Regions from separate parts of the Carboxydothermus ferrireducens DSM 11255 genome, predicted to be linked through region 2. Evidence: a T-box and tRNA genes for the amino acid it is inferred to sense, from the RefSeq annotation. Region 2 holds a T-box; the other holds one or more tRNA genes.
What was found. A T-box is a leader RNA that pairs with one kind of tRNA and senses whether it is charged. The one in region 2 lies ahead of pheS (phenylalanine--tRNA ligase subunit alpha), so its partner is inferred to be a tRNA-Phe.
Positions count from the first base shown of each region.

Region 1: it has a tRNA-Phe gene. The T-box ahead of pheS (phenylalanine--tRNA ligase subunit alpha) is inferred to sense a tRNA for this amino acid. The anticodon was not compared.

Region 1 covers NZ_ATYG01000019.1:41,641-52,576, reverse strand. Annotated here, with positions in the region: gene CARFE_RS0108065 (hypothetical protein) at 1-249, opposite strand, end outside; gene CARFE_RS0108060 (cytochrome c3 family protein) at 312-2,858, opposite strand; gene CARFE_RS0108055 (long-chain-fatty-acid--CoA ligase) at 3,115-4,590, opposite strand; gene CARFE_RS0108050 (LysE family transporter) at 4,611-5,261, opposite strand; tRNA gene CARFE_RS0108045 (tRNA-Leu) at 5,395-5,485, opposite strand; tRNA gene CARFE_RS0108040 (tRNA-Cys) at 5,520-5,594, opposite strand; tRNA gene CARFE_RS0108035 (tRNA-Gly) at 5,610-5,684, opposite strand; tRNA gene CARFE_RS0108030 (tRNA-Phe) at 5,696-5,771, opposite strand; tRNA gene CARFE_RS0108025 (tRNA-Asp) at 5,780-5,856, opposite strand; gene speB (agmatinase) at 5,964-6,827, opposite strand; gene speE (polyamine aminopropyltransferase) at 6,839-7,672, opposite strand; gene CARFE_RS0108010 (pyruvoyl-dependent arginine decarboxylase) at 7,688-8,149, opposite strand; gene CARFE_RS16710 (hypothetical protein) at 8,260-8,388, opposite strand; gene CARFE_RS0108000 (glycoside hydrolase family 15 protein) at 8,378-10,096, opposite strand; gene CARFE_RS0107995 (Na+/H+ antiporter NhaC family protein) at 10,065-10,936, opposite strand, start outside.
Region 2 covers NZ_ATYG01000025.1:14,117-25,052, forward strand. Annotated here, with positions in the region: gene pheT (phenylalanine--tRNA ligase subunit beta) at 1-1,578, opposite strand, end outside; gene pheS (phenylalanine--tRNA ligase subunit alpha) at 1,592-2,614, opposite strand; T-box leader at 2,649-2,887, opposite strand; gene CARFE_RS0109930 (TrmH family RNA methyltransferase) at 3,032-3,808, opposite strand; gene CARFE_RS0109935 (potassium channel family protein) at 3,801-4,463, opposite strand; gene CARFE_RS0109940 (TrkH family potassium uptake protein) at 4,476-5,840, opposite strand; gene rplT (50S ribosomal protein L20) at 5,855-6,208, opposite strand; gene rpmI (50S ribosomal protein L35) at 6,250-6,444, opposite strand; gene infC (translation initiation factor IF-3) at 6,460-6,969, opposite strand; ribosomal protein L20 leader region at 6,993-7,127, opposite strand; gene thrS (threonine--tRNA ligase) at 7,169-9,073, opposite strand; gene CARFE_RS0109965 (DUF445 domain-containing protein) at 9,089-9,685, opposite strand; gene trpA (tryptophan synthase subunit alpha) at 9,819-10,622, opposite strand; gene trpB (tryptophan synthase subunit beta) at 10,615-10,936, opposite strand, start outside.

The DNA.
Region 1 (10,936 bases), on a different contig from region 2:
AGAGTCGGGAACCGGTAAATATTTATTTACCTTTTTTATATCGTTACTTTTTAATGCTTTGGCAAAAGCTTTTGCCAGTTCTTCCGGGGTTTGGGGATAAGAATTAAATGTAGTTTTGATTTTCATGGTTATATTATCAATAAAATTATTGTTGATGATTTTATCCAAAGGTGTATTTTCTAATAAACTACACCCACTTAAAGAAAAAAGGATAACCACTAATAGTATTACTCTTCCAGTACGATACATCATACTCACTCCTATAAAGTTTAAGAGCAGGGTCGGGTTTTACCCGACCCTGCAAATTATGCTTACGGCAACAAGTTGTTAGTTGCAGCATAAGTTGCTTCGTTAATAGTACCCATATCATCAAAGAGGTGATATGCGGTGGAATAGTAGCCAAGGAACTTCTCAGTATCTTCTCTGGTGAATACCGGAATATTACCGGTTGCCACACCTGCATCGTGACAGCTCATGCAGAGAGACTTAACCGGCAACTTAAGTTGATACTCGTACTTATCGCTGTGCGGATCGTGACAGACCATGCAGTCCATCTGGCCATTGACAAAGTGCTTGGACTTGTAGTAGAAGCCCTGGTGAGTATTGCTGTTATGGCAGCTACCGCAGGACTGAGCCTTGGTCGGTAAGCTAATACCGGTTAATGCACCATCCTTAGTTTGGAATGGCAAACCAACCCTTACAGCATAATTGTACTGCTTCCAGCCAGTGATGTTCTTGCTGCTGGGGGCTGCAACGTGGGCACTTCCGGGACCGTGGCAGGCCTCGCAGTTAATTTGTAATTCTACAACCCCAGTACCGTCTGATGCAGTAACAACGCCACCATTGGTAATAAGGGTGCGTAATGTAGCCTTTGGTGTTCCACCAGCATTGTAATAAAAGTCTGTTACGCCCTGTGGGAGTGAAATGTAAGGAATACCAACATTGTAAATCTGCTGGGCAACATCCGTTGTCAATGGAGTTGCTTTGGCAAAGGTATAGTTGTTAACTGAATGGCAGTTGATGCAGGTAAGCGTTCCACTCTTAGAAACTAATTCATACTTGCCTGTTGTCTTATTATATTCAAGTTCAGCTTTCCGTTGGTATGCACTTCCATCCCAAACCGCAACATAAGCTGCTTCATCCGGCTTACCCCAAAGGACAACATCAAAGGTTGATGTCTTTCCATTAATCGCATCCCAAATATAAACAAACGGAGCAGTGGTTTTTAAAGCCGGGTTATCGTTAAATACACTTAATAAAGCAACCGAACCCTTATACGCTCTCTCCGATGGAGCAGAATTCTTGTCAATATTGTAGTAGGTTGCCATATTGTTGTGGTAGGTTTCTTTAATACCTTCAGCATAAGCAGCGTGACATTCAACGCACTTAGCCGAGCCCACAAACTTGGCATTAGCTTGGGAAGTACCATCACTTACGTTAGCAGTTGGAGTTACAGCATTAGATTCGCCTGCATTGGCAGCATAACCTTCGTTAGCAGGACCTTTCCGGTGGCAGGTTTCGCAGGTTCCCATGTTGGGTGCCCGCTTTAACGCTGAAGAACCGGCAATCTCATCAATTACCTGACCGGACCAGTAATCATTGGTTAGTGTTCTTGTCCAGAAATCTTTAGATGTACCGTGAGCATAATGACAGGTGAGACAGGTCATGACATCGCCGTCACTCCGCTTTTCGTAGACCATGTTGGTTAACGGCAAGAAGGCTTTAAACTCGTCAACCTTAAAGCCAACCTGGTGCCGGTATGCTTCCGTATACTGACCGGTTAACTTATCCGAAGAACCGGTACTGGTAGCTATATTTCCGGTATCGGTGTTGTAATCGGTGTGACAAGCGCCGCAAAATTGATTGATTCCGTAAGTGTGCTGGACGAACTCGCTGGATTTTAGGTAGTCTTTTACTTCCATTTTGACCTTCAAAGCAGGATAGAAGTAAGCATACACTACTGTTACGCTTCCATTTTCCTGGAGTAATTTAATCTTGGTTTCGCCGCTGGTACCATCTAAAATATAGTCCACGCCTTCAGTTTTCAACTGCCCATTTACCCAAACCTGAGTCCCTTTGTTATATGGATAGCTTCTGACCCACTGGAATTTTTGGGCATTTTCATAATAACCTGTTACTTCATTATAAATGTACTCTATATTGGACTTATAGTTAAGGTAACTGTAAGCATTAACGTTGGGGTTTAAGATTCTGGCATTACCACCTAAGCCGTGGGGGCTGTGGCAGGATTCGCAACCAAAGGTAATGTCCCAGGCAGTTGCATTAGCTTTGTCCGGAGTATTGTTGATTTCATAATTACCGGTGGTATTTCCGCCAGGAGCTGCAAAAATTTGGACCGACCCAACCACGTTATGACGTGAAAGCGAAGATTCACTACCGGTTCCAAACATTCCCCCAAAAGTGGGATTTCCGGTATTAGCAATATAACCTTCTTCAACGTTATAGGTTGTACCAATAGTACCATCATGGCAGGCCATACAGGTATCATATACTGTTCCCCACTGCAAAAGGGTTTGGCCTACTGCGGTGTGAGTAGCATGGCAGGCTGCACAGGCGTCGGTATTTTTGGAGTAGTTGCTGTGAATGCGGTAACTGGCAGGATTTTGTTCATTGGGGAGGTAAATTTCATTGGGATAATAAGTTGTACCATCAGCATTAAATTTTGCTGGTGAATTATTATAGCCATAAACTGTTTTACTTGTAGGTGTAGGAATGTAACTTCCTGGGCCATAAACATCTTTATCGGTGGTTGGCACCAGCACCTGAGCGGCATAGGCCGTGGCGGTAAAAATAATTAGCATTAATACCGCCAGGATTAAAACAAGCCCTTTTCTCATGGTAAACCTCCTTGTTTTTATTACTACCCCAAGAAACCCGCTTCCTCTTCTCCTCTCCCCCCTTTCCGGAAGTAGACTGGGTCCCTCTGGGGCGGAATGCACCTCCTTGTGTAACTTTTCTCTTTTTAAACCCACTAATATATTTACGCCAATTGTAAATATTTTCCTCCTATTATTAAAAAAATTTTTAGTAAAACTATATTTAAAAAAACGACAAAACCCCTCACATCTTTTGACATGAGGGGAATAAAATAAACTATTTATTTGTATTTTCGCCACGCAATACCTTTTTCATTATTTTTCCGGTAGCATTTTTCGGGAGCTCCGGCAAAACCTCTACATAACGCGGAATTTTATAAGCAGCAAGTTTATCTCTTAAAAATTCGGAAAGTTCTTTGCGGGTAAGACTGTTATACCCTTCTTTCAAGGTTATAAAAGCTTTTACCGCTTCTCCCCGCACTCCATCCGGAACTCCCACCACCGCCACTTCCCTGACTGCAGGGTGATCAAGTATCGCCCTTTCCACTTCTGTAGGATAAACATTAAAGCCGCTTACTATTATTAAATCTTTTTTCCTATCCACAATATAGAGATATCCCTGTTCATCCTTTTTGCCCAGGTCACCGGTCAAAAGACCGCCATTTACCAGGACTTTTGCCGTTTCCTCGGGTTTATTATAATAGCCTTTCATGACGTTTTTACCAAAAACCATTAACTCGCCAACTTCTCCAGGAGGAAGCTCATTTAAGTTTTCATCTACTATTTTTACCTCCATCCCCGGCAGCACTTTGCCGATAGAGCCGGGAATTCGCGGCCCCCTTCTTGGATTCAATGTAACAATTGGAGATGCTTCGGTTAGCCCGTAGCCTTCGACAAGGGGAACCCCAAATTTTTCCTCAAAGGCATAAAAAAATTGCGGAGGCAGAGATGAGCCGCCTGATACGGCCAAATGTACTGAATTAAAGGCTTCCCTGGGTAAATATTCAAGAAGATATATAAACATCGAAGGTACACCCAAAAAAATCGTAATTTTTTCCGCTACCAGTACTTTCCCGATCTCCCGGGGATTAAAACCATCTTCAATGGTACAGGTTGCACCGGTATACAGGGGTGCCAGTAAACAGGCGGTCCAAGCAAAAGAATGGAATAAAGGCAGTACCGCCAGGTAGTTATCATTTTCATCAACTTCCGCAAAACGCGTAACCGAATCGGTATCAAAAATTAAATTTTCGTGGGTAAGCATGGCACCCTTGGGAAAGCCGGTAGTACCGGAAGTATACAGTATGGTACAAACATCATTATATGTTGGTTCAATAAACTTTGCCTCCAAGTTCATTATTTCCGAAGTCAAAGCTTCATTTAACACTATCACCATTTCTTCGGGTAACGGAAAACGCTCCTTTAATGTAAGCCAGATTTTTTCCTGAATTGCAACAAAACGGGCCTGAGCGTCACCAAAAATATATCTAATCTCTTCCGGAGCTAAACCCATGTTTACCGGTATGATAATACCCCCGGCTTTGACTACACCAAAATAAGTATAGACAAATTCCGGAGAATTACCTGAGACTAAGAGAACTTTATCTCCCGGCTTTAATCCTTTTTGCTGCCAAAAAACTGCATACTTTTCAATAATTTTCGCCATTTCCCGATAGGTTACTTTCCTTCCCCGATAACTTAAGGCCGGATGCTCTGGACGAAAATTATTTTTAAAAATTTCGTGCAAATACATTAACTTTACCTCCTTAGGATTTACATAATTTTTAAACGTGTAATCCCATCGCCAATAAATTTTGCTCCCAAAACAACTAAAAAAATGCCACAGATAAATATTATAAAAAGATAAGCCGTTTGTTTAAGATGTTTTCGACCGCGGGCAATCAAGTACGAAATAAAACCATACCAGCTAAAATCCGCAAGCAAGTGACCAAGTAAAAAGGCACCTACTCCAAAAACTCCAACAATCAGGGACCTGGTTAAATAGCTTAAACCAATCGTCGCCCACCAAAGGGACCAGTAGGGATTTGCCAAAGAAACCAAGGCCCCATTAAGCATTAACCGACCCGGCTTTTGGGGTATTGAACCACTTCCGGTTAAATCAAGGGAAATTTTTTTATAACCGGCATCTCTGGTCATGGTAAACCCAAAATAAATAAGCATCACCCCGCCCAATAGTCCAATGGCTCCAGAGACGTAAGAATTTGTAAGGATTTTCCCCAAACCCAAAAGTATTACCACCACAAGCGCCGTCTCTAATAGCGCATGTCCCAGGATTAAAAGCGGGCCTGCCCAAAATCCCCGCCGTAAACTCTCGTTGATGTTTACCGTTAGAAGCGGGCCCGGCATCATCGCCCCGGAAAAGCCAACAATAAACGCCGTAACAAACAGACCAAATACTTCCATCTCTTTTCCCCCTGTCTCTTAACATTAAATTTAATATTTATTATATTCTATATCTTATAAAAAACAGAGTTTTTCCGTCAAATCGTTTTTAAAAAACAAAAAAACCTGCATTGCTGCAGGCTTTTCTTTCAAGTGGTGCCGGAGACCGGAATCGAACCGGTACGGGCCTTTAAGGGCCCCCGGGATTTTAAGTCCCGTGCGTCTGCCAGTTCCGCCACCCCGGCGAATTTATAAAAAATTATTTGATTGTTTTCATTGTGGAGGCGGCACCCGGATTCGAACCGGGGAATAAAGGTTTTGCAGACCTCTGCCTTACCACTTGGCTATGCCGCCAGGTTAGATAAATAATGGAGCGGAAGACGGGATTCGAACCCGCGACCCTCGCCTTGGCAAGGCGATGCTCTACCCCTGAGCCACTTCCGCCCGTTTTTTGATGGTGCCACGGGACGGAATCGAACCGCCGACACGAGGATTTTCAGTCCTCTGCTCTACCAACTGAGCTACCGTGGCAAGCTTTATGGCGGAGCTGACGGGATTCGAACCCGCGATCTCCTGCGTGACAGGCAGGCATGTTAGGCCCCTACACCACAGCTCCGCATCTTTATCTGCCTGTCGGCCCAACCGACATTTATTATAATACATGACATTTACTTAGAAGTCAACTACTTTTTTTGAGTTTTTTATTTTTTCAATGTTTTGATATTACCTGGTAATATTAAAAGATAACAATGCCCGGCGCAAAATTTTGGCCGCCAAGAGCGATGTACGTTCCGAAGGATCATAGACGGGCAATACTTCAACTAAATCCATGCCAACAATATTTAAAGAACTAAGTTTTACAATGGCTTCCATTATCTCAATGCTGGTAGCTCCCCCCGGTTCCGGGGTTCCGGTTCCCGGGGCAAAGGCCGGATCTACCACATCAATATCCAGGGAAATAAACACCGGCTTTTGCCCAAGTTTTTCCAACGCTTTTTCTACACCCGCCAACACGTTTTGGCCAAGATAGTTTGATTTTTTTGTAATAAACTCCTTTTCCTCTTGGGTACCGGAACGGATACCGATATGATAAAGGTTTTGCGGCCCAATAATTTCCGCTACACGCCGCATAACCGTTGCATGGGAAAGTTTTTCTCCCTGATAATGATCCCGCAAATCCGCATGAGCATCAAAGTGAACTACAGCTAAATCGGGATACTTTTCGGCAAATTCCAGGATCACCGGATAAGTAATTAAATGTTCGCCACCGATAATTAGCGGAATTTTACCGTCACTCAACACTTTTTTCGTTACTGTCCGGATGCTGGTAAAGCTTTCTTCAATCCTGCCCAAAGTCAGCGCTACATCTCCCATATCGTAAAAGTTTACGTCATTAAGACTTTTTTCCAAATCCCAGTCATACTCCTCTAAACCAAAGGAAACCTGACGGATATGCTGGGGAGCCATGCGGGCACCTGGCCGAAAACTGACGGTAAAATCCATGGGAATACCAAATAAAACAAAGGCAGCACCTTCATAATTGTCGGAACTGCCCATAAAACCAGTAAATTTTTCAACAGGAAGCATTATCTCACCTTCTATTTGATTATCTCGGCAATAAAGTTTGGCAGCATAAAAGCCCCAAAGTGAACCTCAGCATTATAGTATTTATTGCTCGGATCAACAAATATATCTTCTTTTTTTACCGCCAGCGGGTCGTATTTCTTCGAACCTAAAGTAAAAGTCCAAACTCCGCTGGGATAGGTGGGAACAGTAGCAAAGTAAAGCCTGGTAATGGGAAAATTCTTTCCTATTCTTGTAAAAGAATTTTTAATTATATCTCGATTGAAAAAGGGGGATTCGGTCTGGGCCACCATAATCCCGTCATCTTTTAAGCTCTCATAAACTTTTTTATAAAAATCTTCACTAAAAAGTTCAACCGCCGGTCCTACCGGTTCGGTTGAATCAATGATTATGACATCATATTCCCCTTTATGTTCTTTTACATGTTTTATCCCATCCTCGACTCTTACTTCAACTTTAGGGTTCCCCATTAATGCAACGGCAATTTCCGGTAAATACTGCTTACTTACCTCAATTACTCTTTCATCAATTTCCACCAAAACTGCTTTTTTGACCTTAGGATGTTTTACTATTTCCCGAATAGTTCCGCCATCGCCGCCCCCAATTACCATAACCTTTTCAGGGTTGGGATGGGTATTTAAAGCCACGTGGGCAATCATTTCATGATAGACAAACTCATCTACAACCGTTGTTTGAACCATCCCATCTAAAACGAGCATTCGTCCAAACTGCAGAGTTTCAATTACAGCTAACTCCTGGAAAGGTGTTGTTTCCGTGTGCAATGTTCTGGTAATTTTACAGGTAATACCCACATTTGGAGTTTGTTTTTCGGTAAACCAGAGTTCCATCCTTATCCCCCTCTATTAGTACCAGAGCGGTACCGCGGCGAAAGCACAGCCGATTTTTTCAACCCTGTGTTCAGCAGACTTAATTATAGTTTTATTTAAAGCAATGCCCCTCACTTTAAAGGCTTCCTCTAACATTTGGGCAATTCTTTCTTCCGCCTCTTTGGCTGAACATTTACCCGAAAACTCCATAATTACCCCGAAATGATCAGCTTCTGAAATACCCACCCCTACAGCAGCAGCAATTAACTCACCGGGAGTGTCAGAAATTATTGCCCCATAAGCTGTTGGAACTAATGAACCCGGAGGAATCACAAGGTCATTATCCAGTTCGCAATTGGGCGGCAAAATTGAAGATACCCGCAGCAAGTTGACATTCCCAATCCGGGCTTTTAATAAGGCATTGTCAAAAGCATTTAATGCAGTTTCACCTTCCGCAGCGGCGGCTGTCACAAAGTATTTCTTTGGGGTTGGTAACATGTTTTTGCCTCCTTTTTTTAACTTTCCAAATTAAACAATGAATATTATAGCAAAAACCTGAAAAAAATAAACATCTTTTAACATTATTCTTAAAAATTTTTCGTAATGGCTTAATAACCCGTAAATCCGCTCCCGAATTGCCATAAAATGCACAGCTTTAACGCCTTTTCGTAAAACTCCCTGCCCCTTGCATCCATGTTTTGAGCCAGTTTAATAAACTCATTAATCTTAACCACCATAACGCTCCTGCTTTCCAATTGTATTGTCATAAAAAATTAGGGTACGAACCAGCTCTTCATGACTAAACCCCTGGGGGAAATTACCCCACTGTTCGCCAGTACGCGGGTCGTAATGCTCCGCCATTAATTTTAACGGACTTGCCGATTTTAAAGTCCTTTCCAAAAATTTCTCAGCTTTCTCCAAGCATCCCATTCTTAAATACTGACGGATTAACCAAAACGTACAAAGATAAAAGGGCAAAACTGCTCCTTCAAACCGCAAAACCGCGCCGTGAAAATTAAGCTTTTGCTCAATATACTTTACTGTATTTATCATTCTTTCGTCCATCGCAGGTAGCACACCAAACTCGGTTATTGCCAGAACCGAACTATCAGCAGGAGCATCAGGACCATAATGCTGGAGAAAAGCTTGCTTTTCTTCACTGTATCCCCGGGATAACAGATTTTCTTTTATTTCTCCGGCAATTTTTAGATATTCCCTGGCCCGGGGATAATCTTTTAATGCCGACGCAATTTTAGCCCCGGCGATCATTCCGGCATAACACATTACCTTGCCAAAAACCCACTGCCGTTTTTTATCCCTAAACTCCCAGATGCCGTGCTCCGGTTTATCCCAGTTGCGGGCAGTAAACTCTAAGGCTTTTTTTATTTTTGGATAGGCTTCGGCTAAAAAGTTCGCATCCCTGGTAAAAAGCCAGTGTTTCCACAAGCCATAAACGATATTCCCTTCATTATCGAGCTGCAGCTGTTCCGCCGCTTTGTTGCCAAAACGAATTGGTTTTTCCCCCTCGGGCCCCGATAACTCCGGCAAAATTATTTCGTAGGAACACAATCCTTCAATGGTATATAAGGGGTTTTCAAAGTGATCCGCTTTCTCTAAAAGTTTTAGAGAAAACTCATAAAACTTTCGGGATTCTTGATGAAATCCCGCCAGATCAAAGGCATAAGCGGTATAAAAACCGTCTCTTAACCAGCAAAAACGGTAGTCCCAATTATCCTCTCCATTGGGGTAGGCTGGAAACGAAGCGGTGGGAGCAGCAATAATAGCTCCCGTTGGTTCATAGGTTAAAAGTTTTAAAACCATTAAACTTCGCTCGTAAAACTCCTGCCAGGAAGCTGGAACATTTTTTAGCTCCTTTTTTGGTAAAAACCAGCGCTCCCAAAATGCCATTACCTCAAAAAGTTCTCTATCGCTTATCTTAACCAAAGCCTGATATGCCTGTTCCAAATTATTACCATAACTTAGCACAATCTGTAACCTGTCGTCGGAAATTTTCCTGAAATCAATAAAAAAACTCACTCCAGGCCCTTGCACCTGCCATTGCTGCTCAGTTTTTTTTACAGCAAACTCTAAGTGATTAAATTTTGTTAATTCTACCTCAACTTCAATTTTAGCCACGTCCCCAAAAACTTCGCGAACCAAGAGATTTTTTCCCCAGGGCATATAATCCACAACTCTATATTCCCCGGAATTAGAAACAATTATTGTTTCTAATACCGCTCCCTTTCCCAAATACCGTTGGTCTTTTGTAAAAGTCTTTTCCCCTAATTTAAGGGTTATTCCACCTCCAACTTGCGGCGATAGAGCTTTTGCAAATACTGGTAAGCCATCGAACTTAGGCAAGCAGAGCCAGCATATTTTGGCTTCGCTATCTATTAAAGCTGCTGTAATGCCATTACCGATAATTGCCCAACCCTTTTTCTCCATAAACCTCACCCTGCTTTCGCAAGCTTACCAGTAAATTAGTAAGTGGAGTCAGCCAAAGATAAAAAGCGTATAAAATGTAAGCTTTTGGGTTCACCTGTAAAGCCGCTCCTGATAAAATTGCTGCCATATTCCAGGGAATAAGTGGCGCTAAAACTACTGCCGAATCCGCTAAAATTCTTGAAAGTTCGTTAGCATTAGCCTTACGTTTAAACTCATCCCTAAGGGTCATTCCGGGAATCATTATAGCTAAAGCTTGGGTACAGGTCACCATTAAAAGCAATACTGCTAAAATCATTATGCCAAAGGTGAGGGAAAAATATGACTTAATATGAGCTAAAGGTCGAATTAACAAAGTAGTAAATACTCCCGTATTAATTAATATTCCTGCCATTGCTGATGCGACCAAAATAATCGAAACTAAAGATAAATACCTTAGCACGCCACCTCCCGCAAGGGCTTTAAGCCCCTTAGGAGCTTCAAAACCAGTAAATGACTCTAACAGAAGTTTTTGTATTGGAACCTTTTGATAAACAATTCCCAAAATAAAACTTAAAACTACATTTATAAAAAGGTTAATTTTTATGGAAACTCTAACCAACGCTAAAATAAGGAATAACAAAGGTAAGAGCAACAAAACCGGACTTAAGTAAAAGTTACTTTGTAACAGTTTTAAATAAGTAAAAGTTACTCCCGCTTCTTTAGTTGGATTTAACATGCCAAAAACAAAATAAAGAAAAATTGTAAGTACAAAAGGAAGGTAAGTAGTTTTTAACATAAGTTTTAGATTATCCTCAACCTTGGTGCCGGTAACTTCAGCCGTCAAATAAAGGCTGGTAGAAA
Region 2 (10,936 bases):
CACAGAAAGTCCTAATTTATTATAAGAGTCCGGATTAATAAAACTATAAGTAATGATTTCCTGCATTCCCAAAGCGGTTAAAAGATTTTTTACTTTATACTCAAAATTATACTCCGGAGAAAAGCCAGTGGTGGTTATACCAATGGGCATGGTATCCGGAAAATTATTATATCCCAGATAACGGGCAATTTCTTCATAAATATCAGCTTCCAAAGAAACATCCGGACGGTAACTCGGAACTTCGACAAAAATTTTCTTTTCACCTATAGTAATTCTAAATCCCAAAGACTCCAAAATTTCAACAACCCGTTTGGCATCCAAAGAAATACCTAAAAACTCTTCGGCTTTGGAAAGGCTAACAGCAATTACCTTTGGTGTAAATTTCCTGGGATACACATCCTCATATCGCCCCTGTATAGTTCCCCCAGCTAATTCGCAAATCATTAGTGCCGCTTTAATTAATGCCCTTTTAATCCCTTCGATATCCACATTTTTTTCAAACCTCTGCGAAGCATCGGTGCGAAGCCCGAGTTTTCGGGCAGTTTTCCGGACCGACACCGGATTAAACCAGGCTGCTTCAATAAAAACAGTTTTTGTGTCATCATCCACTTCGGTATTTTGCCCGCCCATAATTCCGGCTACCGCAATGGGTTTTTCCCGGTCAGCAATTACCAACATTTCGGAAGTTAATTCCCTTTCTACACCATCTAATGTAGTAATTTTTTCTCCCGCTCTGGCGTTTCTAACAATTATTTCCGGCGAAGCAAGTTTATCCAAGTCAAAAGCATGTAAAGGCTGACCGTATTCCAGCAAAATATAATTGGTTACGTCAACGATATTATTAATTGGGCGAATCCCAGCCTTTCGCAGTCTCTGTTCGAGCCATAAGGGCGAAGGACCTACCTTTACATTTTTAATCACAATACCCATGTACCGCCCACAAAGTTCAGGATTTTGAATCTCAATGGAAACCGGACAGCTACCATTATCAAGAGGCAATTCCGGCTCAGCCAGTTTTAACCTGTGGCCGGTCAAAGCTGCTACCTCCCGGGCTACACCCAAAACCGATAAGCAATCTCCGCGATTCGGGGTTAAATCCAGTTCTAAAAGGTAATCGTCAAGCTCCAGAACTTTTTCTATTTTTTCACCCACCGGTGCTTCCGGGGGTAAAAGCATTAAACCAGGCTCCGCACCTTTTCTTTCCAAAAGTCCCAGTTCCTCCGCCGAAAGTAACATTCCCTGGGAAACAACTCCCCTAATTCGCCGTTCCTCAATTGTTATACCGTTAGGCAGTTTAGCCCCGGGAAGAGCAAAAGGATATTTAAAACCGGCAAAAACATTTTTGGCACCGGTAATAACTTCAAAAATTTCTTTTCCGGTAGAAACCTTTGTTTTAAAAAGCTCCGTTCCAGGAAGATTTTCTACTTCAAGCACTTCGCCAACAACAACTTTTTCATAATTTCCTATATAGGTAACTTTTTCTACCGCAATTCCCACCGAAGTGAGCTTTTCTCCCAGTTCCTGGGCGGTATACGGTATCTCACAAAACTCCTGCAACCAGTTATAGGAAATATTCACTGAGAAGCCCCCCTTAAAACATCTGCAAAAACCTTATGTCATTATCGTAAAAAAGGCGTAAGTCATCAATGCCGTACAAAAGCATGGCAATCCGTTCTAACCCCATTCCAAAAGCAAATCCTGTAACCACACTGCTATCATATCCGGCCATTTCTAAAACCCGGGGATGCACCATACCGGAACCTAAGATCTCCAGCCACCCCGAACCTTTGCAAACTTTACAGCCAATACCGCCGCAAATAACGCAAGAAATATCCACCTCAGCGCTGGGTTCGGTAAACGGAAAGTAACTGGGTCTTAACCGCATTTTAGTTTTGGGTCCAAACAATTCTTTAATAAAGGTTAATAAAACTCCCTTTAAATCGGAAAAACGAATATTTTTATCAACCGCAAGTCCCTCACACTGGGCAAACATCGGTGAATGGGTAGCATCATCATCCCGGCGATAAACTTTACCCGGCGAAATTATTCTTATAGGCAGGTTAGGCGCATACTTTTCCATTACCCGTACCTGTACCGGGGAAGTATGAGTCCGCAACAACACTTCCTCGGTAATATAAAAGGAGTCCTGCATATCCCGGGCAGGGTGGTCTTTAGGTAAGTTAAGGGCTTCAAAATTGTAGTAATCTTTTTCAATTTCCGGACCCGTAGCCACAGAAAACCCCATTGAAGTAAAGATTTCTACTATCCGATGCTGTACTTGAGTCAGAGGATGGAGCTTGCCGAGTTTCAGAGAATAACCGGGTAGTGTCACATCAATTGCCTCTTTACTCAGTTTCTCTTCCAGGGCCTTCTGCAAAAGCTCCTGCTCTCGTTTCTCCAAATCTTCCTCTATTAACTTTTTTACGGTATTAATCTTGTGCCCCGCTTCGGGCCTTAGTTCCGGAGGTAAATTTTTTAAATTTTTAAGAGCAAGGGTCACTTCTCCTTTTTTCCCCAAAAACTTGACCTTTACCGTCTGCAGTTCATTTAAATCGGAAACTCTACTTACTTCTCCTAAGTATTTCTGCCACAGTTCTTCATTATGCAAATTCAATCCCTCCTATATAAAATTAAAAGCTTTCGCCCGTTTTAGGGACGAAAGCTAAAGTTCCGCGGTACCACCCTACTTAGCCATAAAGCTCACTCTGCAGAAAGGGTTATCCCTTTCTTACTTGCTAACGGAAGAATCCGTTGCCGCCTACTTACCTTTCAGCGGAAAGCTCACGGGCGAACTTCAGTCGGCCTGCCATAAAAGGGCTTTCAGTCCGCGGCCCTTTCTCCCTGGATGGTCAGCATCCAACTTACTCCTCCCGGTCATTGCCTTTTATAGCTAATTAACTTTTTATAAATTAAGTAAGCTGTCAAGGAACCGGTAGCCTCAAATACGCTCCACCAAAACTTTGCTAAATACTCCCCCATGCCACCCACCCCTTGAAAATTCTACGTTAATTATAGCACAATTCAAAAAATACTACAAGTTATACCTGTTTTTGGCCCATTCATATATAATAATTCCGCCAGCAAGTGCAGCATTTAAAGATTCTATTTTTCCAGGCATGGGGATTGAAACTTTTTGATGCGGAAGACTTTTCAACGCCAAACTGATGCCCTTTCCTTCATTACCAACAGCAATAAAAAATTTTGCCGGAAAGTTAACGGCAGTTAGAGGTATCCCTCCTTCGCTTTCCGCTAAAAATAACGGTATATTATTTTTTAAGATTATATCTTTTAGTTCGTCCGCTTCCATCCTCAATACGGGAAACTTAAAAGCGGTCCCCGCGGAAGCCCTTATAACTTTTGGATTATAAATATCAACTGCGGGAGGTAACAAAATTACCCCGGAAACACCAAACCCAAAAGCAGCTCTTAGTAACGTGCCTACATTTCCGGGGTCCTGAAGACCGTCAAGAACTAAAAACGCACCATCTTTACCGGCGGGCCAGGATAAAGACTTCATACAAGCTACCGCCAGAATCCCCGGTGGCGTAACTAATTCGGAAATTTTGTTAAACAACTGGTCCGTTAAAACCACAATCTTCACACCGTCATCATCAATTTTTTTGGCCTGCCAGTAGCTTTCACTTACAACTAAATATTTTAGAGGCCAATTATCAGTAATTAATTCAAAAACAAGCTTTTCACCTTCCACAATAAACATTCCATTTTTGCGCCGAAAGGCGCTATCTTGATATAATTTTTTCAACTCTTTATAAAATGAGTTTTCCGGGCTGGATATTTTCTTAATCACCAATATCCCGCTCCAACTTTTTAAAGTTTTCGTTCCGCCCAATTAACACTAAAATATCTCCCACTTGCAGCACCTCATCGGACGACGGAGAAATTACCAACTGCTCCCCGCGTTTTATCGCCAAAATGGTAAAACCATATTTAGCCCGAACATCAATTTCCTTGATTGTTTTCCCAGCATAACGCGGTGGAATGTTTATTTCCAAAATAGAATATTCATCGGACAGGTCAATAAATTCCAATATGTTGTTTGCCACCATTTTATTTGCTACTTTTACTCCCATTTCTTTTTCCGGATAAACCACCACATCAGCCCCAACTTTAGCCAATATCTTACCGTGCAAGTCGTTCTGAGCTTTGGCCCAAACCTTCTTTATTCCCAATTCCTTCAAAATCAGAGTAATTAAGATACTGTTGTGCATTTCCTGTCCGATTGCTACAACCACTTCATCACAATTTTTTATACCAACGGCTTTTAGAGTTTGCTCATCCGTTGCATCGGCACATACTGCGTGGGTGACAAAATCTTTTACTTCCTCCACCCGCTCTTCACTACTATCAATAGCCAAAACCTCATACCCCAAATCACTTAGAGTCTTGGCCACACTGGAACCAAAACGGCCAAGACCGATAACTCCAAACTGTTTGGACTCCATAAATTTCATCTCCTATCCAACCATTACCTTTTCTTCCGGCAAAGTAAACAAAGCTTTTTTCCGCCGCTGCGCAAGGGCATAAGTAATGGTAAGCGGACCAACCCTGCCAAAAAACATCATTAATATTATTAAAATCCTGCCAAGTTCCGATAACTTCGGCGTTAAGCCCATCGATAGCCCTACCGTGCCAAAAGCGGAGACAGTTTCAAACATATTCATCAAAATATTGTGTCCTTCAGTAAAGGTGAGAATAAAAGTAACAATATTTATTAATGACAGGGAAATCATGACAATGGCGATTGCTTTAAAAATTTGTTCCCTGGGCAAACGCCGGTTATAAACCAGGATCTCATCCCGACCAAGAATAATATTGATCACCGCTAAGGTTAATACCGCAAAAGTAGTGGTTTTAACCCCACCTCCTGTCGACCCCGGTGAAGCACCGATGAACATCAGGATAATAATAAAATACTGGGTTGCCGGATGAAGAGCCGCAATATCTACAGTATTAAATCCAGCCGTTCGAGGCGTAACAGCTTGGAAAAAAGCCGCTAAAATTTTCTCACCAAAAGGTAAAGCTCCCAGAGTTTTATCGTTGTTGTATTCCATGACAAAGATAACCAAAGTACCGACCAAAAGTAAAAGTCCGGTAGTCATTAACGTTATTTTGGAATGTAGGGATAACCGTCCTTTTTTTCTCAAATTAAAAAGCTCGGAAATAACGTAAAAACCAATTCCTCCGGCAATAATCAAAATAGCAATTGAAAGGTTAACTATAACATCCCCAACATAAGGGGTTAAGCTTTTAAAATTTCCGATTAAATCAAAACCAGCATTATTAAAAGCGGACACCGCATGAAAAACCCCAAACCACATTCCCTTAATAAAGCCGTAATCTAAAGAAAATCTTAACCCCAAAATAACTGCAAAAACTCCCTCAAAACTAAAGGTAAATAAAATAACCTGTTTGGTTAATTTAATAATTCCCTCTAAACTGGCCTGGTTTAATGCTTCCTGAATAACTATCCGCTCACGTAAGTTAATCCGGCGGCCCAAAAGAATAGCAAACAGCGTGGCAATAGTCATAAAACCCAGGCCGCCCACCTGGATTAACAGCAGGATAACAATTTGCCCAAAAAGCGACCAGTACGTTCCCGTATCAACTACCACAAGACCTGTAACGCAGACCGCCGAAGTGGCGGTAAATAAGGCATCTAAGAAGGGAGTAACCGTACCATCTTTGGTTGAAATCGGCAGCATTAATAAAACTGTACCTAAAAGAATAACTCCTGCAAATCCCAATACCAGGATTTGCGAAGGAGTTAATCGTCTAAAAAAGTTTATTTCTTTTTTCGTATTGATTGCCAACACTTTCACCAAAACCCTTCATCTTATAAATTTTTCTTGGCAATTTCCACAAGCTCGGCAAAAGCATTTTTATCGTTAACCGCTAAATCCGCAAGCATTTTCCGGTTAATTTCTACCCCGGCTTTCTTTAAGCCATTCATCATCCTGCTGTAAGTAAGTCCATGCATTCGTGCGGCAGCATTGATTCGGGTAATCCAAAGCTTTCTAAACTCTCTTTTTCTTGCCCTTCTATCCCGATAGGCATACATTAAGGACTTCATTACTTGCTGTTTGGCTACTCTAAAAAGTTTACTTTTGGCCCCAAAATAACCTTTTGCTAACTTTAATATTTTTTTATGGCGTTTTCTTGAAACTACACTACTTTTTGCTCTTGGCATAATAAAACCTCCTTATGCTTCTTTAATAAAGAAAGTATCCTTTAATACGGTAAAATCTTTTTGATAATCTTCATATCCCCTTTGCTGACTATAGCAGACTTTCTAAGTCTTCTCTTTCTTTTAGACGTTTTGTGACCTAATAGGTGGCTGTGAAAAGCATGAAAATGCTTAATTTTGCCAGAACCGGTTTTCTTAAACCGCTTGGCTGCAGCTTTTTTGGTTTTAATTTTAGGCATAATATTTCCTCCTCCTTATGACTTTGGTGCTAATATCATAATCATATTTCTACCCTCAAGTTTGGCAGGTCGTTCAACTACCGCAATACTGCCAACCTCTTGGGCCATTTTATTTAAAAGTTCATAAGCAATTTCCGGGTGGGACAACTCTCTTCCGCGAAACATTACGGTAACTTTTACTTTATCCCCGTCTTCCAAAAACCGAAGGACGTTTTTTAACTTTACCTGAAAATCGTGTTCCTCAATTGTGGGACGTATCTTAATTTCTTTGACGTTAATGATCTTTTGCTTTTTTCGGGCTTCTTTTTCTTTCTTGCTCTGCTGGTAACGATACTTGCCGTAATCCATGATCTTGCAAACCGGCGGCTTTGCTGTAGGTGCAATTTCCACTAAGTCAAGCTCCATTTCTTCAGCAATTTTCAGGGCTTCTTTTAACGGCATAATACCAAGTTGAGTGCCATCTTCCTTTACTACCCGCACTTCCTTAGCCCTGATTTCTTCATTAATCCGTAAATCCTTGGTAATAACTGTCCACCTCCAGAAAAAATGTTAAAAATAAAAAGCGGGCTTCCACCCGCTTTTTCCCAAAAGTAGCTGAAAAGCAGACACACGTTGCTTTTCAATATTAACCCAAAGCCTCAAACGGCTTTCAGGTGAGAAGCAGGTGGCTTCTACTTTGTTTTCTTTCCCTTGAAATGATAACACGGTTAATTTTTACTGTCAACTATCTTTTCTCCCTTATCTCTGCCAGAAGCTCCTCTATAAATTCCGCAAAGGGTTTTTGGCCAAGATCGCCAACACCTCTTTTTCTGACCGCCACTGATCCTTGTTCAATTTCCTTATCACCAACAATTAAAAGATACGGTATTTTTTGCATTTGCCCTTCCCGGATTTTATACCCAATAGTTTCATTCCGGTCATCTAATTCAACCCTTACCCCTTGATTAAAAAGTTTTTGGTAAATCTCCTGCCCGTATTCCCGATGGCGTTCAGCCACGGTAATTACCCTTACCTGCACCGGAGAAAGCCAAACCGGAAAAGCCCCGGCGTAGTGCTCAATTAAAATGCCGATAAATCTTTCAATACTCCCAAAAACCACCCGGTGAATCATTACCGGCCGATGTTTTTGCCCATCTTCACCAATGTAGGTTAAATCAAATTTTTCCGGCATCTGGAAGTCAAGCTGGATGGTTCCACACTGCCAGGTCCGTCCAAGACAGTCTTTTAAGTGGAAGTCGATCTTAGGACCATAAAATGCTCCGTCCCCTTCGTTAATTTTATAAGGTAATCCCCTTTCCTCCAAAGCCTCTTTTAAAGAATTGGTTGCCAACTCCCATAATTCGTCGCTACCCATGGAATTTTCCGGTCGGGTACTGAGTTCAACGTGATATTCAAATCCAAACAGCCGGTAAAACTCATCTATTAAATTAATTACCCCGATAATCTCATCTTTAACCTGTTCCGGCAACATAAAAATGTGAGCATCATCCTGGGTAAAGCACCGAACCCTCATCAACCCATGGAGAACACCGGATAATTCGTGCCGGTGTACCAGACCCAACTCAGCAAGCCTTATTGGAAACTCCCGGTAGCTGTGAAGCTTATTCTTATAAACCAAAATACTTCCCGGACAGTTCATCGGCTTTATCGCATAATCCTGGTCGTCGATCTTGGTAAAGTACATATTCTCTTTATAATGCGCCCAGTGACCGCTTCTCTCCCATAATTCCCGGTTTAAAATTATTGGAGTTTTTATTTCCTGATATCCCGCCAAACGATGTTTTTCCCGCCAGAAATTTTCCAGCTCATTTCTAATTACCATCCCTTTGGGATGGAAAAAGGGAAAGCCGGGGCCTTCTTCTTGCAGGCTAAAAAGATCCAGTTCCTGACCAATTTTGCGATGATCCCGCTTTTTAGCTTCTTCCAAAAAGTTTAAGTAGTCAGTAAGCATGCTCTTTTTCGGAAAGGATACACCATAAATCCTTTGCAACATTTTATTTTTTTCATTTCCCCGCCAGTAAGCTCCGGCAATATTTAAAAGTTTAAAAGCCTTAAGATACCCGGTTGAAGGCACATGAGGCCCTGTGCATAAATCCACAAACTCTCCCTGACGGTAAAAAGATATTTCCACTCCTTCAGGAATATCCTTTACTAATTCCACTTTATAAATTTCGCCTTTTTCTTCAAAAAACTTTATTGCCTCATCCCGGGAGAGAACAAAGCGTTCAATAGGCAAGTCTTCTTTTACGATTTTTTCCATTTCCGCCTCAATTTTTTCTAAATCTTCCGGAGAAAAACTTTCTTCCGGGTCAAAATCATAATAAAATCCGTCCTTAATCGCCGGACCAATAGCAAGTTTGGTCTTGGGGAAAAGCCTTTTAACCGCTTGCGCCATAAGGTGTGCCGAACTATGCCGGAAAACATCTTTACCCTCGTCATCTTCAAAGGTATAAAGGCGAAATTCTCCGCTTTCGGAAATCTTCTGACTTAAATCAATTAATTTACCGTTTATCGAAGCACAAAGGGCTTCCTTGGCCAATCTGGGACTTAACGTTTTAGCTACTTCCAGAGCGGTAATATTCTCAGGAAATTCCCGTACCTCATTATTGGGAAACTTCAAACTTATCATTATCCTGCCTCCTATCTATTTTAAAAAAATATTAAGCATGACCTGTATTATCCCAATAATAAACCCTATTACTCCACCAAAAACTTCTATGTAGGAAAGTTCCGTTTTCATTAAAGAAGTTAAGATTTTTTCCAGGGTTTTTAAATCAAATTGCAATACTTTTTCTTCCACTATTTTTCCAATTTTAACCTTATTTTGCAAATCAGTTTCCAAAGATAAAATTATTTTATTTACTACTGAAGGCAGTTCATTTTTAAAATAATTTAAAAGAGTTCTAATTACAATTTGTCGCAAGTATTCCGGTAATACCGGAAAAAGAGTGCTAAGCTTTTCTTTTACCGCCAGTAGAATTTTTTCAGCAAATAATTGTTTATTTTCTTCAGAAGTCAATAACTCAATGAGCTCTCTCTGGGATAACAACTGTTCTTCGACTAACTCCCCTAACGCTTTAGCAATTTCCCGGTGACGTTTAGGAATAACCCCTTGAAAAGTAAGAAAACCTATTTTTAAAGGACGATACGGACGGAAAAGCATTAAAATTGCCAAATAATTCGTAAGCCAACCTATAAAGCCACCGATTATAGGTGGAAGGATTAGTTCGGATATTTTCACGATAATTCTTTTTACCTCCTCAATTATTTAAAATATAGCAAATAATTGTTTTAAAAGCAATAAATAAAAATACCGCATAAGCTCGTTTAATTTTTAGAGCTTCTGCGGTAGTAGATTTTTTATAATAGAGCAATTATAAAACTGATTTTAATGTTTGTACTTTTGTGGCTATTAATTCTAAAACCTTATCTTTCTCCATCTTATTTTGAACATAGTTTTCAATAATCTCTACTAATGCACTTCCCACAATTACACCATCGCAGTAATCTTTAATGTATGCTATCTGCTCTGGTTTCCCAATCCCAAATCCTAAACAAACGGGTAACTCGGTTAACTTTTTTACGTTTTGCAATAAAGATATAACCTCTGCTGGCAAACTATCCCGTGCCCCCGTGACCCCGGTTACAGACACACAATAAATAAATCCTGAAGCTTGACCCACAATCTTTTCAAGCCGCTTTTGCCCGGTTGTGGGAGCAACCAAAGGAATTAAGTCAAGGCCGTATCCCGCGGCCGACACCCTTATTTCTTTTCCTTCTTCCACCGGAAGGTCCGGGATTATCAGACCATCAGCTCCAGCCCCCGCTGCCCGCCGCAAAAACTCGTCTACACCTATTTGGAGAATCGGATTGAGGTAGGACATAATGACCAGCGGCAAAGATAGCTCCTGGCGGGCAGCCGCTATCAATGCCAGTACTTCTTCCGGACCGATACCGGCAGCCAGGGCCCGCTGCCCGGCTCTCTGAATCACCGGTCCATCGGCTAAAGGGTCAGAAAAAGGTAAGCCCACTTCAATAAGGTCGGCACCAGCCGCCGCCAGGGCTTTGATAATTTCCAGAGAAAAAGTAAGATTTGGGTCTCCTCCCATCGTATAGGCAATAAGGGCTTTTTCCCCTCGACTCCGTTTTTCCGCAAATACTTGACCAATCCTACTCACCAAGGGTCACCCCCAATTCGCGGGCCACGGTGTAGACATCCTTATCACCCCGGCCGGAAAGGTTGATTACTACTATTTTTTCTGACTCAAGCTCCCGGGCAAGCTCCACTCCCTTGGCTACAGCATGAGCGCTTTCCAGAGCAGGCAGAATACCCTCCGTTTTCGCCAGAAGTTTGAATGCTTCTAAAGCTTCTTCATCGGTAACTGCTGTATACTCCACCCTACCAATATCTTTAAGGTACGCATGTTCCGGTCCTACCCCGGGGTAGTCCAATCCTGCCGAAATGGAATGAGCCTCTACAATCTGGCCTCGA